DNA from 3 places in the Staphylococcus nepalensis genome. Region 3 is predicted to be linked to each of the others. Evidence: predicted binding sites of a transcription regulator. Region 3 holds the regulator's gene; each other region holds the start of a gene.

Region 1 (3,299 bases), 1.0 Mb from region 3:
AAAAATTAAAAGTGAAATTAATAAAATGGGGTGAGTTAAATGATGATGATGATTGGTATCCTTACACCATTATTGGTCATTGGGTTTATAGTTATGTCAATTATGGAAGAAAAGAAAAGAAACAAAAGAGAACAAGAGAATAAAGGTGAAAATAACATAAGTAATGAAAATAAAAACGAAAAAGAAGATAGTAATAACGGCAAATAAAATAATTTTCAAGGTTATAATCGTAAACTATAAGAAGTTATTAAATGATAAGTGTATAAATTAATTTATACACGAAACTTTAAAAATTTAGGTATCATTATAGGAGCAAAAGTAGGGAATCATATTTTAATTTTCTGATTTCTATTTCGCTCCTAATTTTAATAGTAATGTATAAATGCTTAGTACTATTAAATGGCGGCGCCTATTTATAAATAAAACATTTGATGCATTTTTAACAAAAATAGATATGACTCATGTATAATTTTTCTTAAAGGGGAGTGTTCTACCATGAGTGAAATGTTATACATATTGCGAACTGTGTTGCTACCTATTTTTATAATGATTATACTGGGGTTTGTCTTACAGAAAAAATTCACCCTAGATTTAAAAACATTAGCAAAATTGAATATATATGTGTTTGTACCGGGTTTTATTTTTGTTAAGTTTTATAAGACGAATTTTGAAATACATTTATTATTATATATAGTAGCTTTTTTCATTATATACATATTTATTCTTTTTTTAGTTGGTAAAATTTTAACTTTATTTAAAAAGAGAGATAAAGGTGAAGCTACAACACTAACGAATAGTGTATTATTTTTTAACTCTGGCAATTATGGGGTGCCAGTTAACGATTTAGTGTTCAAAGGGGATCCATTGGCAATGTCAGTACAAGTAATCGTACTGTCATTACAAAATATTTTCACCTTTTCTTACGGTATATTTGCGATTCAGTCTGCCCAAATTGGTAAACTCAAAGCTATGTTAGGCTATTTCAAAATGCCAGTGCTTTACGCTTTACTATTTGCAATTACTTTAAATTATGCTGATGTGCCCGTACCGGAATTTATTTGGACACCAGCTAATTACGTGGCTGATGCAATGATTGCAATTGCTTTAATTATGCTTGGTGCACAGATTGCTAATATCAATTTCAGTCTCAAATGGCCATCGACCTATGTTTTTATATTTGTGAGATTAGTAGTTGGTCCTATAATAGCATTTATAATTATTAAAATTATGGGTATAGAAGGCATTATTGCACAAACACTATTTATTGCTTCTGCAATGCCAACATCAGTAAATAGTTCTGTTATTGCCCAAGAATATGATAATTATCCAGAATTAGCAGCAGAACTTGTCTTTTTATCTACTTTATTAAGTTCCATTACTGTAGTTGTTGTCATCTATGCTTCCCAAATATTATTCTAGATTAATATTTGAATTTATTATTATTTTCATGTTATTAGTCAAAGAACCTGGGACAAGTTAATGTCTCAGGTTTTTTATGATATTAATAATAGATAACTAATATGATTAATGTATAATTTTTTTAAATAAAAATTAATGTTCGAAAATTCTTAACAAAGTTGTGACGGATTTGTTAATTGACTTCTTTTGAATTGAAACACTATATATTGTGTCTTAGATTATAAATTAAATACAATATATAGAAAAGAGGGGCAAAATGAATAAAATTGAACAGGATTTAACAAATCTTATTACAAAAGATCCTACAGTGATAAATGAAAATGCAAATAAAGATAGTGCTACATTTTCTACTATGAGAGATTTAACAGCAGGTGTTGTTTCGAAGTCATACGCCTTAGACTATTTATTACCAAAACATGTAGCAGAAGCACATACAAATGGGGATATACATTTCCATGATTTGGATTACCATCCATTTCAACCACTTACAAATTGCTGCTTAATTGATGCTGAAAGTATGTTGAAAAATGGTTTTCAAATAGGAAATGCTTCTGTGACCTCACCAAAATCGATTCAAACTGCTTCAGCGCAGTTGGTGCAAATTATTGCGAATGTCTCTAGTAGCCAATACGGTGGTTGCACAATTGATAGAGTGGATGAACTATTAAGCTGCTACGCTAAATATAATGAAATAAAACATCGTAAATTAGCAGCGCAATTTGTCGAAAAAGAGCATATAGAAACGTATATTGATTATCAAATTACACAAGATATCGATGATGCTATTGAAAGTTTGGAGTACGAGATTAATACACTTTACACTTCAAATGGCCAAACGCCATTTGTCACGCTCGGTTTTGGATTAGGCACAGATCGATATAGTCGAAAGATTCAACGAGCGATATTACAAACACGTATTAAAGGGCTCGGTAAAGATCGAATTACTGCCATTTTTCCTAAGTTAGTATTTTCTATTAAAAAAGGCATTAATTATAGTAAAGACGATCCGAATTACGATATTAAACAATTAGCATTAGAATGTTCTACAAAAAGAATGTATCCGGATATATTAAATTACGATAAAACGGTAGAAATATTAGGTGATTTTAAAGCACCAATGGGCTGTCGTTCATTTTTACCACTTTGGAAAAATGTAGATGGTGAAGGAGAGAATAATGGTAGATGTAATTTGGGGGTAGTGACGCTTAACATACCTAGAATCGCTTTAGAGTCAAAAGGTAATATGGAATCTTTTTGGAAATTATTTCATGAACGCATGCAAGTGATGCACGATGCACTAGTTTATAGGATTGAACGTTTAGAACAAGCAACTCCAGACAATGCACCCATATTATATAAAAATGGCGCCTTTAAACATCGTTTGACCGATGAAGATAGTGTGATGTCCTTATTTAAAGGTAAACGCGCAACGCTTTCAATAGGCTATATTGGTTTGTATGAAGCCGCTATTGTATTTTATGGCGCTAATTGGGAAAAAACATCTAAAGGAAAAGCCTTTACATTAGATATATTAAAAGCGATGAAAGTCTATCAACTCAAATGGACTGAAATATATGATATTTGGTTTAGCATATACAGTACGCCAAGTGAATCGTTAACAGACCGTTTTTGTAGATTAGATAGGGAAAAATTTGGAAATATAGCAGATATTACAAGTAAAGGATATTATCAAAATTCATTCCACTATGATGTTCGAAAAGACATAACACCTTTTGAGAAAATTGATTTTGAAAAAGATTATCCTTTTTATGCTAGTGGAGGTTATATACATTATTGTGAATACCCAAAATTAACACACAATATAAAAGCACTAGAAGCAGTATGGGATTACTCATACGATAAAATTAGCTATTTAGGTA
Region 2 (3,299 bases), 1.0 Mb from region 3:
GCCGCTAGTCCAGCGCCTATCAAATAAATGACTTGCATAGTAGACATTGGTTCGAATGTGAACATTGTAAATGGAATGAGCACTATAATAGAAAAGAATGAAAAGTAAAATACAATTGTATAAGGTGCTTCTCTATTACTTAATGCGCGAACACACGTATAAGCACTTGCAGCAAAAATACCTGAGAATAACCCACCAATAGCTGGTATCATTGATGAAGAAAATTCTGGTTTTACAACGAATAACATACCAAAAATGGCTACAATCATTGCAATAAATTGATAGTTTCGAACTTTTTCATTTAAGAAAATTAAACTAAGTAGAATAGTCCAAAAAGGATTTAATTTCATTAAAGTATCTGCATCACTTAAAATCATATGGTCAATTGCATATATATTTAATAGTACGCCAATTAATCCTAGTGCAGAACGAGAAATTAATAATGGTTGGCTACTTAATTTACCAAAAAGCGGTTGTTTGTATTTAAAAATAAAATATAAAGGTATAAACATTGCAACTAAATTTCTAGCCAATGACTTCTGAAAGACAGGGAGATCTCCAGCTAATCTAAAAAAAACAGACATAAAGCTAAAGCCAATTGCAGAAATTAGAATAGCAATAATACCTTTCATTTTTGGATTCACATATATCGCCTCAATTTTAATAATTTAACGTATCTATATTAGCATAGTTAATTAGATTATGTATATATGCTTGAAACGAGAGAAAAAATATAATACGCTACTAATACGAACAAACGTTCTTTTGTTGAGGTTGAAATGAGAAAAAAGCTCGAAGCTATTTAAAAGTATCATCAATTAAAAAATAAAATATATAAAACGCAATATACCACATTGAATGGATCAACGTGCGTACATCAAGGGCTACAGAAGAATTGAAAAAAGCAAGCATTGTGACTCTAAAAATGATAAAAAAATTTTTGAACAATGAAAAAATGATTTTAAGGTTGAATTGGTGCCATTTTCATTCTCTTTTCATCATTTTGTCATAAATTAAAGGCTTTTAATCAGTCGATGAGTTATGTATAATGAAACACATAATATAGTATTACTATTAGAGACGAAACACTATATATTGTGTTTCAATAGACAGTCAATTTATTTATAATAAATCAAATTTAAAGTAAAATCACACAGTTTTAGGCTTTGAATAATGACAAATAAGGCATTAATACTTAAATGTTGAGTTTTTACATACCTGCTTAATAGAATTAAAAGTTACTATATATAGTGGTTACTTCAATCATTTAAAACATATTAATATTATACCTCGAAAGCCTTTCGATTTTCCATTTTACATATGTCTATTTAGAAAGAAGGTGATCCAATGAAAGTGGTATATTTTTCATTTTCCGGCAACGTGCGTAGATTTATTAAACGAACTGAACTAACTGACGTTATGGAACTCACGCAGAATAATTGTTCTGAGAGAATAGAGGAGCCATTCGTTTTGGTCACTGGGACAATAGGATTTGGTGAAGTGCCCCAACCAGTTCAATCATTTTTAGATGTAAATGAAGATTTATTAAAAGCTGTTGCAGCAAGCGGAAATCGTAACTGGGGACAAAATTTCGCGAAAGCTGGACGATCTATTTCGGAACGCTATCAAGTTCCATTGCTATTGAAGTTTGAAGTACAAGGTACAGCAAATGATGTAAATGAATTTAAAGAGAAGGTGGGTAATTTCAATGAAGATTATGGACGAGAAGAAATACAATCATATTGAATTAAATAATGAGGTTACAAAGCGTAAAGAGAATGGTTTCTTTAATTTAGAAAAAGATCAAGAAGCGTTAGCAGTTTATTTAGAAGAAATTCAAGATAAAACAATTTATTTTGATAGTGAAATTGAACGCCTTCGTTATCTTGTAGATAATGACTTTTATTTTGATGTTTTCGAAAAATACGCTGAAGCAGATTTGGTGGAAATTACAGATTATGCTAAAAGTATCCCGTTTCGTTTTGCAAGCTATATGTCAGCTAGTAAATTCTTTAAAGATTATGCATTAAGAACAAATGACAAATCTCAATTCTTAGAAGATTACAAGCAACATGTTGTCATTGTCGCGCTTTATTTAGCAAATGGACATAAACCTACAGCTAGACAACTTATTTCAGCTATGATTGAACAACGTTATCAACCAGCAACACCTACATTTTTAAATGCTGGTCGTGCGCGTCGTGGTGAACTCGTATCATGTTTCTTATTGGAAGTAGATGATAGTTTAAATTCAATTAACTTTATCGATTCCACAGCTAAACAATTGAGTAAAATTGGTGGCGGCGTTGCGATTAACTTATCTAAATTACGTGCAAGAGGTGAAGCGATTAAAGGCATTAAAGGCGTAGCCAAAGGTGTCTTACCAGTTGCAAAATCTCTTGAAGGCGGCTTTAGTTATGCAGATCAATTAGGCCAACGTCCCGGTGCGGGTGCTGTATATTTAAATATCTTCCACTACGATGTTGAAGAATTTTTAGATACTAAAAAAGTGAACGCAGATGAAGACTTACGTTTATCAACGATTTCTACTGGATTAATCGTACCTTCAAAATTCTTTGACTTAGCTAAAGAAGGTAAAGATTTTCATATGTTCGCGCCGCATACAGTTTACAATGAGTACGGTGTTACACTAGATGATATTAATTTAGATGAATATTATGATGATTTAGTTGCTAATCCAAATGTTGATAAAAAGAAAAAAGATGCTCGTGAAATGTTAAATATGATTGCTCAAACACAACTACAATCTGGGTATCCATATTTAATGTTTAAAGACAATGCTAATAAAGTGCACCCAAACTCTAATATTGGTCAAATTAAAATGAGCAACTTATGTACTGAAATTTTCCAATTACAAGAAACTTCTATCATTAATGACTATGGTATGGAAGATGAAATTAAACGTGATATTTCATGTAACTTAGGTTCTTTAAATATTGTTAACGTTATGGAATCAGGGAAGTTTAAAGACTCAGTGCATACAGGCATGGACGCGTTGACTGTAGTGAGTGACGAAGCTGATATACAAAATGCGCCGGGCGTTAGAAAAGCCAATAGTGAGCTTCATTCAGTCGGCTTAGGTGTTATGAACTTACATGGCTATCTTGCTAAAAACAAAATTGGCTATGAGTCGGAAGAAGCTAAAGATTTTGCTAATATATTCTTTATGATGATGAATTACTATTCACTTGAAAGATCAATGCAAATAGCAAAAGAAAGACAGGAAACGTTTAAAGACTTTGATAAGTCAGATTATGCAAATGGAAAATATTTCGAAT
Region 3 (3,299 bases):
TGATGACCAATTAGATATCGAAAAATACGATATCTTTAGCAACGCCTCATGCACAACAAATTGTATCGGACCTGTAGCTAAGGTATTAAATGACCAATTTGGTATTCAAAATGGTTTAATGACAACTGTTCATGCTATTACTAATGACCAAAACAACATTGATAATCCACATAAAGATTTAAGACGTGCACGTTCATGCAATGAAAGCATCATTCCAACTTCCACAGGAGCTGCAAAAGCACTTAAAGAAGTATTACCTGAATTAGAAGGTAAACTACATGGCATGGCGTTAAGAGTGCCAACTAAAAATGTATCTTTAGTAGATTTAGTAGTGGATTTAGATACTTCAGTAACAGCCGAAGAAGTTAACGAAGCATTTAAAAACCACCCGTTAGACCATGTGATTGCAACTGAAGATGCACCGCTTGTATCAATGGACTTTAATACAAACCCACATTCAGCAATTATTGATACGCAAAGTACGATGGTAATGGGCGATAACAAAGTAAAAGTGATTGCTTGGTATGACAATGAATGGGGATACTCAAACAGAGTGGTTGATGTGGCCGAAGAAATTGGTCAGTTATTAAAAAATAATATTTCAACCGTAGCACATTAATACCTTATTTAATAAACACAAAATATAACATTATCTAAATTAATTGATTATGAATGAATATTTATTTATTATTGAAGATAATACAAAACTCCTTTTAAAGTAAGAACAGATATCTTACATTAAAAGGAGTTTTTATTTTCAAATATTTATTATAAACGAAATGCTTTTTAAAACTAATTGCTGAATTGTGTAATAGCAATCTTTTGTGCCTTAAAGATTTGTAGTATAATGTAAGGTAATCAAATTGAGAGGGTGGTAATTCGATGAAATGCCCGAAATGTAGTTCAACGCACTCTCGCGTTGTAGATTCACGACATGCTGATGAAGTAAATGCGATTCGACGTAGAAGAGAATGTGAACAATGTAGCACAAGGTTCACTACGTTCGAACATATTGAAAAACGACCGCTAATCGTTGTGAAAAAAGACGGTACACGAGAACAATTTTTACGTGAAAAAATATTAAATGGTTTAGTGCGTTCATGTGAGAAGAGACCAGTACGCTATCAACAGTTAGAAGATATTACAAATAATGTAGAATGGAAATTGCGAGATGAAGGACATGCAGAAATTTCTTCTAGAGAAATAGGAGAACATGTGATGAATTTATTAATGCATGTCGATCAAGTATCTTACGTACGCTTTGCGTCAGTTTATAAAGAATTTAAAGATGTTGATCAATTATTGCAATCAATGCAAGGGATTTTAGCAGAGAATAAACGGAGTGATTCTTAAATGGGATTACAGCCCTATGATTATGGTTTGAGGCCACATGACGATTTCCATGTCATACGCCGGTTTTATCTAAATCATAAACATTTAGAAATACTAAATAGATTATTTACGCCCATGATAGGATCAAAGGCGATTGGTTTATACCATTATTTAAACCAGTTTGTTGAATTTAAACAAGATATGGTATTGACACATTATATTATCATGAGTGAATTGAAGATAAATTTACTTGAATTTAGAAAAGAAATGGATTTGTTAGAGGGCATAGGATTAGTAAAATCTTATGTTAACCATAATCAGCAACATTCTTCTTTTGTATATCAATTAATTCAACCGCCATCATCTCAGCAATTTTTCAATGACCCTATGCTGTCAGTATATTTATATAGCGAGGTCAGTAAACAACGCTATTTTCAATTAAAGGCACATTTTGAGGATTACGTGTCTATCGATTTAGACCAGTACCAAGATGTCACACGTACTTTTACTGATGTTTTTAAAGTGCCTAATAAATCAATGACTGTAGATACACAACAGATTGAAAGTGAAGAGGCGTATGGTGGTATGGATTTATCACATGTGCACTTTGATTTTGAAACACTATATGATTTATTACAAAACCATTTTATCAGTACAAAGATTATTAATCATGAAGCGAAAATGCTGATAACGCAAATTGCAACTTTATATGGTTTAACACCAGAAGCCATGAAACGTATTATTTTGAAATCAATTACGAGTGCGCAAACACTCTCTTTTGAAGAATTGCGTAAACATGCAAGAACGTACTATCTTATTGAGCATGAACAACAGTTGCCGAAACTGAATGCTCAAGAAACAAACTATCATAATAATGAAAATAGTGGGGAAAATATACAACCATCTGATGCATCTAACAATTGGTTAAAGCAATTAGATGAAACGAGTCCAATTGATATGCTTGCATCTTGGTCTGAATCTGAACCGACAACACAGCAAAAATACATGATTGAAGAATTGATTGAGAGAGAACAGTTGCCATTTGGTGTGATTAATATACTTTTACAATTCGTGATGTTAAAAGAAGATATGAAACTTCCTAAATCATATATTTTTGAAATTGCATCAAATTGGAAGAAAAAGGGAATTAAGACGGCAGAACAGGCTTATCATTACGCGAAGAAGGTAAATCAACCCAAAGACACTCACTCCAATCAAGTTACAAAGGGTAAATATAAACCTAAACAACTTGTTTCTAGAGAAATGACACCGAAATGGTTAGAAGAACGTGATAACAAAGCTTCTAATTCACAAACTTCAGATAATAATGTAAATGCTGATGAAGATGAAACATTAAAAAGAGATCGTGAAGCGTTATTAAAACGATTAAATAGCAAGAGAGAGGAGGAATAATATATGAAGTCTTTCAATCATATTATGGGTGATTCTAAAGATTTAAGTAAACGAATTGAAAAGATTAAAAAAGATGTCATAAACGATCCTGACGTAAAAACATTTTTAGAATTACACCAATCTGAAGTAACAAACGCAATGATCGACCAAGATTTAAATATTTTGCAAGAATATAAAGACCAAGAAAAACATTATGACGGCCACGATTTTAAAGACTGTCCTAACTTTGTTAAAGGTCATATTCCAGAATTATACGTAGAAAATCAACATATCAAGATTCGTTACCTTCCTTGTCCTTGTAAAATAAAATATGACGAAGAGAAATTTAATGCGCATTTAATCTCTTCACATCATATGCAACGTGATACATTGAATGCAAAATTGAGCGATATATATATGGATAGAAGGGATCGTATTGATGTTGCTATGGCAGCAACTGATATTTGTGAAAAAATAGTTAGCAAAACACCACAAGTTAAAGGATTATATATACATGGACCTTTTGGCACTGGGAAGTCATTTATATTAGGTGCAATCGCAAATCAATTAAAAGC

Evidence for each region. The regulator NrdR, encoded in region 3, represses ribonucleotide reductase genes. The targets are predictions, from matches to a motif close to AACACNATATATNGTGTT.
Region 1: nrdD (anaerobic ribonucleoside-triphosphate reductase) is a predicted target of NrdR. The motif match lies at 1,615-1,632, and genes of this name have one in related genera.
Region 2: nrdI (class Ib ribonucleoside-diphosphate reductase assembly flavoprotein NrdI) is a predicted target of NrdR. The motif match lies at 1,085-1,102, and genes of this name have one in related genera.

Annotation. Positions count from the first base shown of each region.
Region 1 is NZ_CP017466.1:330,892-334,190, forward strand. It holds gene BJG89_RS14445 (hypothetical protein) at 40-207, shown strand; gene BJG89_RS01460 (AEC family transporter) at 496-1,419, shown strand; gene nrdD (anaerobic ribonucleoside-triphosphate reductase) at 1,676-3,299, shown strand, end outside.
Region 2 is NZ_CP017466.1:2,373,709-2,377,007, reverse strand. It holds gene BJG89_RS11400 (DMT family transporter) at 1-644, opposite strand, end outside; gene nrdI (class Ib ribonucleoside-diphosphate reductase assembly flavoprotein NrdI) at 1,348-1,746, shown strand; gene nrdE (class 1b ribonucleoside-diphosphate reductase subunit alpha) at 1,709-3,299, shown strand, end outside.
Region 3 is NZ_CP017466.1:1,358,728-1,362,026, forward strand. It holds gene gap (type I glyceraldehyde-3-phosphate dehydrogenase) at 1-619, shown strand, start outside; gene nrdR (transcriptional regulator NrdR) at 883-1,353, shown strand; gene BJG89_RS06395 (replicative helicase loading/DNA remodeling protein DnaB) at 1,354-2,745, shown strand; gene dnaI (primosomal protein DnaI) at 2,749-3,299, shown strand, end outside.